Regions from separate parts of the Lysinibacillus sp. S1 genome, predicted to be linked through region 2. Evidence: riboswitches for the same ligand, from Rfam matches in the RefSeq annotation. Region 2 holds a riboswitch; each other region holds the start of a gene.

Region 1 (4,927 bases), 1.6 Mb from region 2:
GGGCTTACTATGTTAGATCAGCAAATTCCCAATATCCCATGGAGACAATTGACGACACCTTATGGTAGAGGTACAGCCATTCCTAAGCTGATAGAACAGGAGCAATACACACAACTAGCTGAATTAATTGAACATCAAGGTACACTGTGGCAGGTGACACCATGGGTTTTGCTTGTCCTGCTAAAAAAGCTTACTCGTAAAAAATTAGAGGTTGTCTCCTTACAAGAGGTACAGTTATATTTAGCTGTGGCACATGCTATTACCAAGGATTATCTCGACCCAGTCAATACTGTTAAAAATATGCAGGAGCTATTAGACGTCAACTATTTGTGGATAGAAAATGAGGATAATGATGAGCAGGAGTGGGAGAAAGAAACGCCAAAGGGCTATGAGGAGCAAGCTTTTGTAGGCTATTACTATTATAGTTATATGCTTTTACAAGAGGCTGTTCCTATTTTTTCTACTATAACAGCTCATAATAATGAAGCATCAGAATGCCTTGCTGAATTGCTAACATTACTCCGCAACCCGACAATTAAGTAATGTGTAAACACTATAGAAATAGAGCAGATGGAGGAATCAAATCCACCTGCTTTATTTAATTTTAATGCACATATTCATCCTTAGAGGCTCTCATTGAGCAAAAGAAGAGTAACATTGCTACAACGACAAAGAGCCATCCCGCAATATTCCAGCCGCCAAATAAATCATGCAAGTAGCCAAAAAGAATAGGACCAATTGCGGCAAATAAATAACCCAAAGATTGCGCAAAGCCTGATAAATCTGCTGCTTCAAATGCAGTACGAGTCCGGAGAGTGAAGAACATCATTGCTAGGGCGAATGAAGAACCACCTGCTAACCCTAGAAGAACCATCCACAGTACCCCAAGACTTGTCCATTCCATGACAACCCCAACAAAGCCTACTAAATAGAAGGATGTAAACATCAATACAAGTGGGCGTTGAGAAGTCATTTTACCAGCAATAATAGGCACTGCTAAGGCCATTGGTACTTGTGAGAATTGCATGATTGAAAACATCCAGCCAGCTTTATCAGGTGCTAAACCTTGAGCAATATAGATCTCAGGTATCCAAGCTGCTGTTGTGTAGAATAATAAAGATTGTAAACCCATTGCCCCTGTGACAGCCCAAGTAACAGGTGATTTCCATAAAGGTGTACTGGTCTTCTTAGATGTAGTAACTGGTTCCGGTTTATTTGATTTTAGTTGAGGTATCCAAATTAAGATTGTAATTAGAACGAGTATGAGTGCAATGGAAAGTGCACCTTGCCAGCCTAACGATGAATTAGCTATCGGATAGCTAATACCAGCACCAAGGCCAGCAGTAAAATTCATGGACATGGTGAAAAAGGCCATTAATAAACCCACATGATAGGGAAATTTCAATTTCAATAATCCTGGAATTAGTACATTTCCAAAAGAAATGGCTACGCCAATTAACACAGTACCCAATAGAAGTAATTCTGTAGTACCAAGTGAACGTAGGACAATTCCTAAAGCCAAGAGAAAAGTTGATAAAAATAATGTTAGCTCAAGCCCTAGTTTGCGTGCTACAACTGGTGCAAATGGAGATATAACAGCAAAAGCCAGCAATGGTATCGTTGTTAGAAAGCCTGCCAAAACATTAGATATTCCAAGATCTTCACGGATAAAGGATATAATTGGGCCAACAACAGTTAGTGGCATTCGTAATGTAGAGGCTATAAAGATAACTCCAAAGACTAAAAGTAAGGTTGTTCCTTTCCAGCTAATTTTTTTACTTGGAAAACTAGTGGAATGATCATTTGTAGTCAAAATAAAATCCCCCCTAATAATAACCATTCTAATTGAACTACTATAACACTTTATCACACTATTAAAAATAGTAGAAGATTCATAAAATACAGAACATTTGTGGTTGTATTGAAATGTCTATGGTCTTATGTTAGTATAATAAACATCATAAATTTAATAATTATATGCCTCATGTTTGTATTGAGGTAGAGGTCGCGATATTTATAAGTATGCTAATTGAAATGACAAGCATTGATGAAATTAGTTGAAAGGAAATATTGCCGAAGTGTGAGGGGACTTGAAAACCTCATGCTGGGGCTGTCTCCGAAAGGAACAGAACTGTCACGTTTGCACAACGTGTTGAGCTATCATGTAGGAAAAACTGAGGATTAACGTAGCCATCACAGTGTATATGTGATGGCATTTTTTTGCCTCATAAATAGGAAGGAAGCTATATCGTGAGTGAAATAAAAGTAAATCAGCTCGGACATAAAGCGCCGAAGCTGAAAAAAGAATTAAAAAGCCGTCATATTACAATGATTTCTTTAGGCGGTACAATTGGTACGGGGCTATTTTTAGCCAGTGGAGGTGCAATTGCTCAGGCAGGGCCTGGAGGAGCATTGCTTGCCTATGCTTTAATCGGTATTATGGTGTATTTTTTAATGACAAGCTTAGGGGAAATGGCTGCCTATATGCCATCCTCAGGTTCATTTAGTACGTATGCAACCAAATTTGTAGATCCTGCCTTGGGCTTTGCATTAGGCTGGAACTACTGGTATAACTGGGCAATCACCATTGCTGCCGAAATTGCTGCTGTGTCATTAATTATGAAATATTGGTTCCCAGATAGCTCATCAGCACTTTGGACAGTATTATTTATTGCTGTTGTATTGACGTTTAATTTACTATCCGTAAAAAGTTATGGTGAAAGTGAATATTGGTTTGCCATGATTAAAGTAGCAACGGTTATTGTTTTTATTATCATTAGCTTACTAATGATTTTTGGTATTTTAGGTGGGCAGGCTCCTGTAGGTTTCACTAATTTCTTTGTTAGTGATGGGCCATTCCATGGTGGCTTCCTTGCTACATTTGGTATTTTCCTAGCTGCAGGATTTTCATTCCAAGGGACAGAATTACTAGGAATTACAGCTGGTGAAACAGATGATCCTGGTAAAAATATTCCGAAGGCTGTTAAATCTGTATTTTGGCGTATTCTTTTGTTCTATATTTTAGCGATTGGTGCAATTGGGATGTTAATTCCATTTACAGACGAACGTTTATTATCAGAAGATATCGCAGTATCACCGTTTACACTAGTGTTTGACCGCCTAGGTATTGCCTTTGCTGCTTCATTAATGAATGCCATTATTTTAACGGCTATGCTGTCAGCAGGAAATTCAGGACTATATGCATCTTCTCGTATGTTATGGCAATTAGCAGTGGATGGACATGCACCTAAATTTTTTGCAAAGCTAAGTCGTAGAGGTATTCCGATTTATGCACTTATGGCAACATTAGCTGTAGGCTGTTTAGCATTTTTGGCATCCTTCTTTGGCGATGGAGTGGTTTATATCTGGCTATTAAATGCTTCTGGAATGTCTGGCTTTATTGCATGGCTAGGTATTGCGTTTAGTCATTATCGTTTCCGCCGAGCGTTTGATGCACAAGGCTTAGATCCAAAGTTATTACCTTATAAAGCCAAATTATATCCTTTTGGACCATTATTTGCTTTTACAGTTTGTATGATCGTAGTCATTGGACAAAATTACACAGCCTTTACAGGCGATAAGATTGATTGGTACGGTATCCTTGTTTCGTATATTGGGATTCCATTATTTTTAGCATTATGGTTTGGCTATAAATTAAAGCACAAAACAAAAATGCTTCCACTTGAAGATTGTGATTTAAAAGTTGAAGATTAAATAATAGAGCTGTTCTATAAACCAAAGAGTGATGGTTTATGGAGCAGCTCTTTTTTCAACACTCATAAACAAATCTCTAATGATACATCATAAATATGGTAATGTAATATACATATGGAAATTGGGTTTGATAGGAGAGGTGCATCATAGTGCAAAAGCATATTTTACTTGTAGAAGACGATGAAGCCATTCGTGAAATGGTTGATAATTACTTAACGATGGAAGGTTTCCAGGTCACAACAGCGACTAATGGCGAAGAGGCATTACAAAATTGTTTGCAAAATATCTTTGATTTGGTCATCTTAGATATTATGATACCTAAATTAAATGGATTGGAAGTATTAAAGATTATTAGAGAGCAGGCAGCACTTCCTATCATTATTATGTCTGCAAAAGACAGTGATGTTGATAAAGCATTGGGCTTAGGATTAGGGGCAGATGATTATATTGCTAAACCCTTTTCTATGCTGGAATTTTCAGCACGTGTAAAGGCTGTTATCAGAAGAGCTACGAAATACTCTAGTCAAGCTGAACAAAAGCAAGAGGTCCTTGAAATTGATAATTTAAAGATAGATATCGTTAATTTCTCAATAACAAAGAGCGGACAAGAGATAAAGCTAACATCAAAGGAATTTTCCATTTTAAAATTGTTTGTGACAAATCGTCACAGAGTTTTTACCAAAGAGCAAATTTATCAGACGATATGGAAAGATGCCTATTATGGAGATGAAAATATTATAAATGTACATATCAGAAGACTCCGTGAAAAAATAGAAGATGATCCGTCACATCCTCACTATATTAAAACCCTATGGGGAATCGGCTATAAATTTGAAGGGTAAAAATATATGATATTTCTATTATTATTAATCATTGTATTGCTAATCGGCATTCTTATTTTTCAATGGAAAATCAAGAAGGAACAAGAACGTGCTATCCAATATATTCATCGAAAACTACACGTAATTGTGAATGAACAGACGTATGAAAAGATTCTAGTAACAACTACAAATTCAGAAATTCAACAGTTACTTATTACACTGAATACTTTGCTAGATCAACATCAAAAAATTCAGGCTACACATCGTAAAATGGAAAATTCCATGAAAAAGATGTTGGCCAATATTTCACATGATCTTAAAACGCCTTTAACCGTTGTACTTGGCTATATTGAAATGCTTCAACTTCAAAACGGGATTAGTGACGAGGAACA
Region 2 (4,927 bases):
AAAACATCCTCGTCTGATTACGACACGGAAGGTAAAAAAGGATAAGGCAAAATATTTTGGTCCTTATCCGAATGCCTATGCAGCAAGTGAAACGAAAAAGCTATTGGATCGATTGTATCCGCTGCGCAAATGTGTACAATTACCTTCCAAGGTTTGCTTGTACTATCACATGGGTCAATGCTTAGCACCTTGTGTGAAGGAAATTGAAGGTCAGGTTTATCAAGAAATGATTGAGGATATGACGAAGTTTCTAAATGGTGGTGTGGAGGCAGTCAAAAAAGAGCTTGAAGTTAAAATGCTAGCAGCTGCAGAAAACCTGGAATTTGAGCGAGCGAAGGAATTCCGAGACCAAATTGCCCATATTGATACGGTTATGCAGAAACAAAAAATAGTTTCAAGTGATACAACAAATCGAGATGTATTTGGCTATGCTGTTGAAAAAGGATGGATGTGTGTTCAGGTTTTCTTTGTACGCCAAGGAAAGCTGATTGAGCGCGATGTCTCAATTTTCCCCATCTATCAAGATGCAGAGGAAGAATTTTTAACATTTGTTGGGCGCTTTTATGAAAAGCCAGAGCATATTAAGCCAAAAGAAATTTTTATTCCACAAGCCATTGATGCAGCTATCTTAACAGAATTATTAGAAATTAAAGTGCTCACACCGAAAAGAGGTCAAAAGAAGGAATTGGTTGAATTAGCTACCAAAAATGCTGAAATTGCTGTGGCAGCTAAATTCCAGCTAATAGAGCGTCAGGAAGAACGTACGATTGGTGCTTGTGAGGCACTTGGTGAAGCAATGGGTATTAGTACACCTTTACGAATTGAAGCTTTTGATAATAGTCATATGCATGGAACGGATGCAGTGTCTGCTATGGTTGTTTTCATTGATGGGAAGCCTGCGAAAAAGGAGTACCGAAAATATAAAACGCGTACAGCAGCCAAGCATGATGATTACGGTGCAATGCAGGAGGTTATACGTCGTCGCTATATACGTGTTTTAAAGGAAGGACTACCATTACCAGATTTAGTCTTAATTGATGGTGGTAAGGGACAAATGGAAGTAGCCCGTGAAGTACTAGAAGATGAGCTTGGTCTTGTTATACCGATTGCTGGTTTAGCCAAGGATGATAAGCATAATACATCTCAGCTCTTGTTTGGTGATCCACCAGAAGTGATTAGCTTAAAACGTACAAGTGATGGCTTTTATTTATTACAACGAATTCAAGACGAAGTCCATCGCTTTGCTATTACCTTCTTGCGTCAACAGCATGAGAAGCATGCCATTCAATCTGTATTAGATCATATTGAAGGGGTAGGACCAAAACGAAAGCAACAGCTGCTTAAACATTTCGGTTCAGTCAAAAAAATTCGAGAGGCGAGCGAGCTAGCATTACAGGAGGCTGGGATGCCCGCTAATTTAGCAAGCCAAATTTTTAGCTATTTTCAGCAACAATCATTGTCAAAGGAATAGGCATGTGCTATGGTTATAAATAACATTGTTTTCAATGTTATGAAGAGTCAACTGCGTGACTAGTTTGTTTACGCAAAGGCTTAATGAATTGAATACATTCACTTTAAAGTGATGATAGAGGTGCAAGATTCAAGAGTAACACGATGGAGGATGGACAAGTCCAGAGATATTGTGTGAAAGGGGAGCTTGCCGAAGTACAGGATTGTTGTTCCATTGTTGTACTGGTTTTGCATTTAAGAAATGTAAGACTGTCGATTCTAAACGTTTCGGAGAGCTATCACACATGCGCAAGTTACGATTATTGTACATGTTATAGGCAGCTTTCACGTTATGTGGAGGCTGCCTTTTAGTTTTCTAGAAACGGTTTTACCCCCCATAATTTGGTGAAATACATGAACTGGAAGGGAGAACGAAAGAAATGGCTAAAATCGTGATGAAGTTTGGAGGAGCTGCATTAGCTTCTACTGAACAAATCCAAGAGGCTGCTAGGAAAGCGATTGCTGAAAAGGACAAAGGATTGGATGTAGTAGTGGTCGTTGCAGCGATGGGACACACTGCGAAAGAGATGAAAATGATGGTACACCAACTAACTGACGATGTGTCGAAAAGAGAATTAGATGCAGTTTTGTCAACTGGCTCTCAATTATCTAGTGCTTTATTTACCATCGCTTTGCAGGAAGCAGGCTATGAGGCTGTGTCTCTAACTGGATGGCAAGCTGGTATACATACGGATGGTATGTATCGACATGCTCGTATCGACTATATAGATATTAGTCGTATGGAAGAACATTTTGCACAGGGACAAATTGTGGTTATTGCTGGAGAACAAGGGATTGACGAAGTGCACAATATCACCACGCTTGGAAAAGGTGGAGCTGAAACAGCTGCTGTTGCACTTGCCATAGCGTTGGAAGCGGAGAGAGTAGATATGTATACAAATGTGGATGGTGTTTATACAGCAGATCCACGATATGTTCCCAATGCCCAAAAGCTTCAAGAAATTTCATATGATGAAATGTTGGAATTATCGAATTTAGGGTCTCATATCATACATCCTCGTGCGGTGGAGTTAGCGAAGAAATTTCAAATGCCTGTTATTATACGTTCAAGTTTAATAGAATCAGTAGGCACTTTATTGAAGGAGGAAGTGGAAATGGAAAAAAATTTAGTCGTTCGTGGTGTTGCATTTGAATCAGATATTATTCGTTTAACAGTAGGGTATGATGCTTTTTCCAATGCTTCATTAGCAGATATATTTACGGTTCTTGCAGAGAACCGTATTAATGTAGATATTATTGTCCAAGCCATTATTGATGGGTTGAAGCCAACTGTATCGTTTTCCATTTTAAAAGAGGAATTTGCGGAAGCATTACGTGTTTTAGAGGATAGTAAATTATCACTTGGATTTAGTTTTGCTGACTTCGAAATTGGACTAGCAAAAGTTTCTATTATTGGTTCAGGCATGGCTTCCAATCCAKGCGTTGCTGCTCGTATGTTTGATCGGTTACGTCGTGAAAATATCCCTGTAAAAATGGTTAGTACTTCTGAAATAAAAGTGTCCGTTGTTGTACCACAGGATGATATGATCCAAGCAGCTAATGCTCTCCATGATGAGTTTAATTTAGAGCAAGCACTTTACATATAATAATAGAAGAAACAGCATTTTATGTAATTGACCGAAATAAAAGGAAGAAAAAAGAAGGATTGTCATCCCATTCTTTAATGGGAGACAATCCTTTTTAATTATTCTGTGGGAATGGTATTCATAATACGTTCTTTAACGTCCCATTTGACTGTAAACATGACGTATTGTTGCTTTTCCCGTTTTTCATTATAGCATTCTGTCAGGTAGCCTTTAGCTAGTTGAATTTGCTCTGCTATAAATCCTGCTTCAAGTTTAAAGCTACGCTGCTTTATTTGAAGAATTTCAGGGTCATTTGTCAACTGGAAAATACGTCCATCTTTTGATTCCTTTATGAGTTCTAATGTACCCCAGCAGGCATCTGCGAAAAATGCGATAAGTTCATCTTGACTTTTACATGGGAACTTGCGAGCAAGCTCTTTACCTGCCCAATAAAGGACGTCATCTTCATGTTTACCAAGTATAGAAGATAGAATATGATCACGAATGATCTCATAGCCAAATGATGAGATTGTAGGAGATGGAGTGTTTAACATTGTTATCCTTCTTTCTTAGAATTTTCTTAAAATTTAACGGTAATAAAGTAATGATAGATTTTTCGAGAAAAAACGACGCATCATGTACTAGATTAGTTCTTTAATAAGCTCTATGAAAAACTCCGAGTTGCCTTGACGCTCGTAGCTCTTGAGAGTACAATAAACATGTCATAATATTGTACCATGATGAAATACACAGTCAATGAAGTATCATTTACAAAATGATGACTTCTTTTGTTGTGCTATTTTAAGTACTAAGGGGGGTAACAGTCTTGTCGAAAGATCGAGAGTTTTTATGGCGTCGCTTACATTCTCTACTTGGGATCATTCCAGTAGGTCTGTTTTTAACGATGCACCTGTTCATTAACTTTACAGCAACAGGCGGGGCAGAAAGTTACAACGATGCTACCGCAGTAATGGAAAAGATTCCATTCCTTATCCTAGTTGAATGGATTGTCATCTATATTCCATTAATGTTCCACGCATTCTATGGTGTCTACATTGCATTCACTGCTACACCAAACACAGGACGTTTCAGCACGTACCGTAACTGGATGTTCTCTTTACAACGTTTTACTGGTGTATTCTTAGTGATATTTATTGCATGGCATATTTTCCAAACTCGTATTCAAAAAGCACTTGGCACACACGTTGATTACGACATGATGGCGAATATTGTTGCTAATCCATTCATGCTTGGATTCTACATTGTTGGTATTTTATCAGCAACTTTCCACTTATCTAACGGTTTATGGGCATTCCTAGTAAGCTGGGGTATTACACAATCTCCTCAGTCTCAAAAGATCGCTACTTACGTAACAAACATTCTTTTCGTAATTCTAAGTGTAGTTGGTGTGGCTGCTATTTTAGCTTTCGTATAATTCAATAGAAGCTACGATAGAGCACATGCAATCATTGCAATTTTTTAAGAGGAGTGAGAAATAATCATGGCGAAAAGCAAAATAATTGTTGTCGGCGGTGGTCTTGCCGGTCTGATGGCAACGATTAAAGCAGCTGAAGTTGGTACTGAAGTTGATTTATTCTCATTAGTTCCTGTAAAACGCTCACACTCTGTTTGTGCGCAAGGCGGAATTAATGGTGCGGTAAATACTAAAGGTGAAGGGGATTCTCCATGGATCCACTTTGATGATACAGTTTATGGTGGGGACTTCCTAGCGAACCAACCACCAGTTAAAGGTATGTGTGATGCAGCACCTGGCATTATCCACTTAATGGACCGTATGGGTGTTATGTTCAACCGTACACCAGAAGGACTTT
Region 3 (4,927 bases), 1.1 Mb from region 2:
TGTAGAACAACTTTACCCATTCCCAAAAGAGCAAGTTGCTGGTATCATTGCTAAGTATCCTAATGCAAAAGAGATTGTTTGGGTACAAGAAGAACCTAAAAACCAAGGCTCATGGAATTATGCATTAGAAACATTATATGAACTTTCAGAAGGTAAAAAACTTCGCTATGTAGGCCGTCCTGCAATGAGCTCAACTTCTGAAGGGGATGCAGATTCTCATAAAGCAGCACAAGCAGCTCTTATTGAAGAAGCGGTTGCTGAGCCAGTAAAGGTTAAATAACATATATCAATTTTTGAAACCGGGCTACTTGCCCTTAAGCAGTAGCCCTTCTATGTGCGTCATGCACGTTAATCAAAGGAGGAAATGAAAGTGGCTGAAATTAAAGTCCCTGAATTAGCAGAATCGATTACAGAAGGTAGTATCGCACAGTGGGTAAAAAAAGTGGGCGATCGCGTTGAAAAAGGTGAATTCATCGTTGAACTTGAAACAGATAAAGTAAACGCTGAGATCATTTCTGAAGAAGCAGGTGTATTAACACAAATTTTAGCTGAAGAAGGCGATACTGTACTAGTTGGTCAAGTTATCGCAGTAGTAGAAGCAGGCGAAGGCGCAGCAGCAGCTCCAGCAGCGGCAGCTCCAGCAGCGGCAGCACCAACTGAGGCAGCACCTGCACCAGCAGCGCCACAAGCAGCACCTGCACCAGTTGCAGCAGCTCCAGTAGTAGAAGAAACTTCTGGTGAGCGTGTAGTTGCATCTCCAGCAGCACGTCGTCTTGCACGTGAAAAAGGTATTGACCTTGCAGCGGTATCTCCAGTAGATCCACAAGGACGTGTACGTGTACAAGATGTAGCAGCTCATGGTACAGCWSRAGCACCAGCAGCAGCACCTACATCCGTAGCAACTTCAGGTGGCCCAGTAGTATTCACACCAGCAGCTAATTCTGACCGTGTAACAATTGAAAAAATGAGCCGTCGTCGCCAAACAATTGCAAAACGTTTATTAGAAGTTAAACAATCAACAGCAATGTTAACAACATTCAACGAAATTGACATGACAAACATCATGGCACTTCGTAAACGTAAACAAGAAGAGTTTGTAAAAGCAAACGACATCAAACTTGGTTTCATGTCATTCTTCACTAAAGCTGTTGTTGCAGCACTGAAAAAATACCCATACGTAAACGCTCAAATCTCTGGCGATGAGATTCATTTAAATAACTTCTTTGATATCGGTATTGCTGTATCGACTGAAGAAGGTTTAGTCGTACCAGTTGTACGCGATGCTAATAGCAAAAACTTTGCAGAAATCGAAAAAGATATTGCTAACTTAGCGACAAAAGCTCGTGATAAAAAATTAGGCTTAAATGACATGGCTGGTGGATCATTCACAATCACAAATGGTGGTGTATTCGGTTCATTAATGTCAACACCAATTATGAACGGTACACAAGCTGGTATTTTAGGTATGCACTCAATTGTAAACCGTCCAGTTGCAGTAAATGGTGAAGTTCAAATCCGTCCAATGATGTATGTAGCACTTTCATACGATCACCGTATCATCGATGGTAAAGATTCTGTAGGATTCTTAAAAACAGTTAAAGAATTAATCGAAAATCCTGAAGATTTATTATTAAATTCATAATTCCATTAAACCCTGCGAACAATGTTCAGCAGGGTTTTTTTGTATGACGAAAGGTATTGAGCGATTCTATGCTTGAAAGAGTACGAATGGTACATCGTTTATAGGAGCAAAGAAAGAAAAAAACGCAACTTTTCTCATATGTAGAACATACTCTATAATAAATATTTGTTGTAATTTTCAGAAATATCAACAAAAGTTCAACGATTTAAAGTGGAAGCAGAACGCACAATATCCTAATATTGTCATTAGTCAGAAAAATGTTAAAATCGTCTTGACGAACATATTAGTTTTATAGTAGTATCTAAATATCAATTAAATAAACAAACCTCACGAATTGTTACCAGTGAGGTAGAGGCGCGGTATTTATTAGTTCATTGTTGAGTAAAAGCAAGCGAAGACGCAATGAAGAAGGAAATATCGCCGAAGTATAAAAGGAGCTCGTACTTTTATACTGGGTCTGCAGTGAATAAGTGCAGGACTGTCCTAGTAAATGGATTTCCAGATTTACTAGGTTGTGCTATCTCGGAAACATGGAAATTATAGTGAGGATTTGGGCAACTGTCATAAAAGGTAAGACCTAAGTTCAATAAACTTAGGTCTTTTTTAGTACAGTTGTCTTATTTTTTTACAGAAAAGGGGAGTTTTTCATGAAAAGAAAATGGTTGTTAGTAATGATCTCTATCATGACGGCAATTGTGCTAGCTGCATGTGGCACAAGTGACAAAAAAGAGGGCGGTTCAAGTGATGCTGGAACTGACAAAGAAGAAGGTGGCGGTGAATTCCGAATTGGAATGGAGGCTGGCTACCCACCGTTCAACTGGACACAGCAAGACGATGCAAATGGTGCAGTGAAAATTGCGGATAATGCAGAGTATGCAGGTGGCTATGATGTACAAATGGCAAAGAAAATCGCTGAAGGTCTAGGCAAAGAGTTAGTCATTGTTAAAATGGAGTGGGACGGTTTAGTTCCAGCGCTACAATCAAACAAAATTGATGCAATTATTGCAGGTATGTCACCAACAGAAGAACGCAAGAAAACAATTGATTTTACAGAAAACTATTATACTTCTGATTTTGTTATGGTTATTAAAAAAGGTAGCAAATATGAAGGCGCAAAATCGATTCAAGACTTCTCAGGTGCTAAAATTACATCACAATTAAATACATCAAACTACACAGTTATCGATCAAATTAAAGGCGTAGAAAAGCAAACAGCAATGGAGAGCTTCCCAGCAATGCGTGTGGCGTTAGAAGCAGGTAAAATTGATGGCTATGTAGCTGAACGTCCAGAGGGCATTTCCGCTTCTGCTGCCAACGATAAATTCACCTATGTAGCATTTGAAGAAGGCTTTGATACAGACCTATCAAATACTTCAATTGCTGTAGGCTTACGTAAAGATGATGCAAATCGTGAAAAAATCAATGAAATCCTAAAAGGCATTTCAGAAGATGATCGTCAAGCGATTATGGAAGAAGCTATTTCTCAACAACCCGCAGCACAATAATGACATGGCACGGACTAGCAATTAGTCCGTGCATGATCATTTCATCATTATCAAAATGAGAACCTCTCTACATAATGATAATGTCCTAGCGTGACAAATCATAGAATGGTAGAAAGAGCTAGGACACAAAAGAAATAAGCGAGCAAGATGACATTGTTAGGAGGAACATCATGAGTCTTGAATGGATACTTTCAATTATTGAAAACAACTGGCAAATGTTTTTACGAGGTGCGTATTATACGTTACTGATTTCGAGTATTAGTACAATTATTGGTGCATTTATCGGATTTTTCATCGGAATTATGCATACGATTCCAGTTCGTAAAAAAGGTGTGAAATTTTATAGCTTAAAGCTCATTAATTTTATACTAACATGCTATGTTGAATTTTTCCGTGGTACACCAATGATTGTACAAGCTATGGTTGTCTACTACGGATTAGATATCGCATTCGGTATCGATATGCACTTTATTACAGCAGGTATTTTAGTCGTTTCCCTCAATACTGGGGCATATATGGCAGAAATTGTTCGTGGCGGTATTGTATCCATTGATAATGGTCAATACGAGGCAGCATCAGCAATTGGCATGAATCACTTCCAAATTATGCTTCATGTTGTCTTACCACAAGTAGCGCGTAATGTTTTACCAGCGACAGGTAACCAATTAATCATGAATATTAAAGATACAGCCGTATTAAATGTCATTGGAGTAACGGAATTATTCTTCCAAACAAAATCAATTTCGGGTAACAACTTCCGTTATTTCGAATCATTCTTCGTTGCATGTGTTCTTTATTTCATCATGACATTTACCGCATCTCGCATCCTTCTGTATGTTGAAAAACGTCTAGATGGTCCTGATGCCTATCAAAAAGAACAAAAAGAAGCCGTATAGGGGGACGCACAAATGGCAGTCATTAAAATCGAGCATTTAAGTAAATCATTTGGACGTAACCAAGTGTTAAAAGATGTGAATTTCCAAGTGGAAAAAGGGGAGGTAGTTTGTTTAATTGGCTCCTCTGGCTCTGGTAAATCCACATTGCTTCGTTGCATAAATTTATTAGAAACGCCAAGTGGCGGTCAAATTATTTATAAAGGGGAAGACATCCTAGATGAAAAGCACAATATTCAAGAATATCGCACACATTTAGGCATGGTGTTCCAGCAGTTCAATTTATTTAACAACCACAATGTCATAAGTAATTGCACGGTGGGCCAAATCAAAGTGTTAAAACGTTCGAAAAAAGAAGCAGAAGAAACGGCGCTTAAATACTTGAAAATCGTTGGCATGGATCAATATGTGAATGCCAAGCCCCGTCAACTCTCAGGCGGACAAAAGCAGCGTGTGGCCATCGCTCGTGCCTTATCAATGAATCCTGATGTAATGCTATTCGATGAGCCAACATCCGCATTAGACCCAGAAATGGTGGGTGAGGTATTAAAGGTAATGCGTCAGCTAGCAAACGAGGGCAATACGATGCTCATCGTGACACATGAGATGGAATTTGCCAAAGAAGTAGCAGATCGTGTTGTCTTTATGGATAAAGGTGTAATTGTGGAAGAAGGCCCTCCAGCACAAGTATTAGTCAATCCACAACATGAACGTACGAAGGAATTTTTAAAGCGTACATTAAAATAAGCACAAAAAAGTGAGTCCAACCTGTTGGACTCACTTATTTTCTAGAATTCCATTCTGCATAAAGTACAAAGCAGATTGCGAATGCTACAGCAATGATAAAAAACCATTGCGGTACACCACCAAAACTCATCATAACACCT

What was found. Region 2 has a riboswitch for lysine ahead of ACHZEU_RS20225 (aspartate kinase). Riboswitches for the same ligand answer to the same signal wherever they lie in the genome.
Positions count from the first base shown of each region.
Region 1: another riboswitch for lysine. It lies ahead of ACHZEU_RS12245 (amino acid permease); the one in region 2 lies ahead of ACHZEU_RS20225 (aspartate kinase).
Region 3: another riboswitch for lysine. It lies ahead of ACHZEU_RS02275 (transporter substrate-binding domain-containing protein); the one in region 2 lies ahead of ACHZEU_RS20225 (aspartate kinase).

Region 1 covers NZ_CP173154.1:2,467,437-2,472,363, reverse strand. Annotated here, with positions in the region: gene ACHZEU_RS12255 (hypothetical protein) at 10-543, shown strand; gene ACHZEU_RS12250 (MFS transporter) at 605-1,813, opposite strand; lysine riboswitch at 1,992-2,168, shown strand; gene ACHZEU_RS12245 (amino acid permease) at 2,251-3,714, shown strand; gene ACHZEU_RS12240 (response regulator transcription factor) at 3,864-4,556, shown strand; gene ACHZEU_RS12235 (sensor histidine kinase KdpD) at 4,563-4,927, shown strand, end outside.
Region 2 covers NZ_CP173154.1:4,047,004-4,051,930, forward strand. Annotated here, with positions in the region: gene uvrC (excinuclease ABC subunit UvrC) at 1-1,471, shown strand, start outside; lysine riboswitch at 1,579-1,756, shown strand; gene ACHZEU_RS20225 (aspartate kinase) at 1,890-3,116, shown strand; gene ACHZEU_RS20230 (YslB family protein) at 3,215-3,649, opposite strand; gene ACHZEU_RS20235 (succinate dehydrogenase cytochrome b558 subunit) at 3,922-4,530, shown strand; gene sdhA (succinate dehydrogenase flavoprotein subunit) at 4,597-4,927, shown strand, end outside.
Region 3 covers NZ_CP173154.1:444,325-449,251, reverse strand. Annotated here, with positions in the region: gene ACHZEU_RS02285 (2-oxoglutarate dehydrogenase E1 component) at 1-280, shown strand, start outside; gene odhB (2-oxoglutarate dehydrogenase complex dihydrolipoyllysine-residue succinyltransferase) at 371-1,642, shown strand; lysine riboswitch at 1,984-2,170, shown strand; gene ACHZEU_RS02275 (transporter substrate-binding domain-containing protein) at 2,290-3,147, shown strand; gene ACHZEU_RS02270 (amino acid ABC transporter permease) at 3,318-4,043, shown strand; gene ACHZEU_RS02265 (amino acid ABC transporter ATP-binding protein) at 4,056-4,787, shown strand.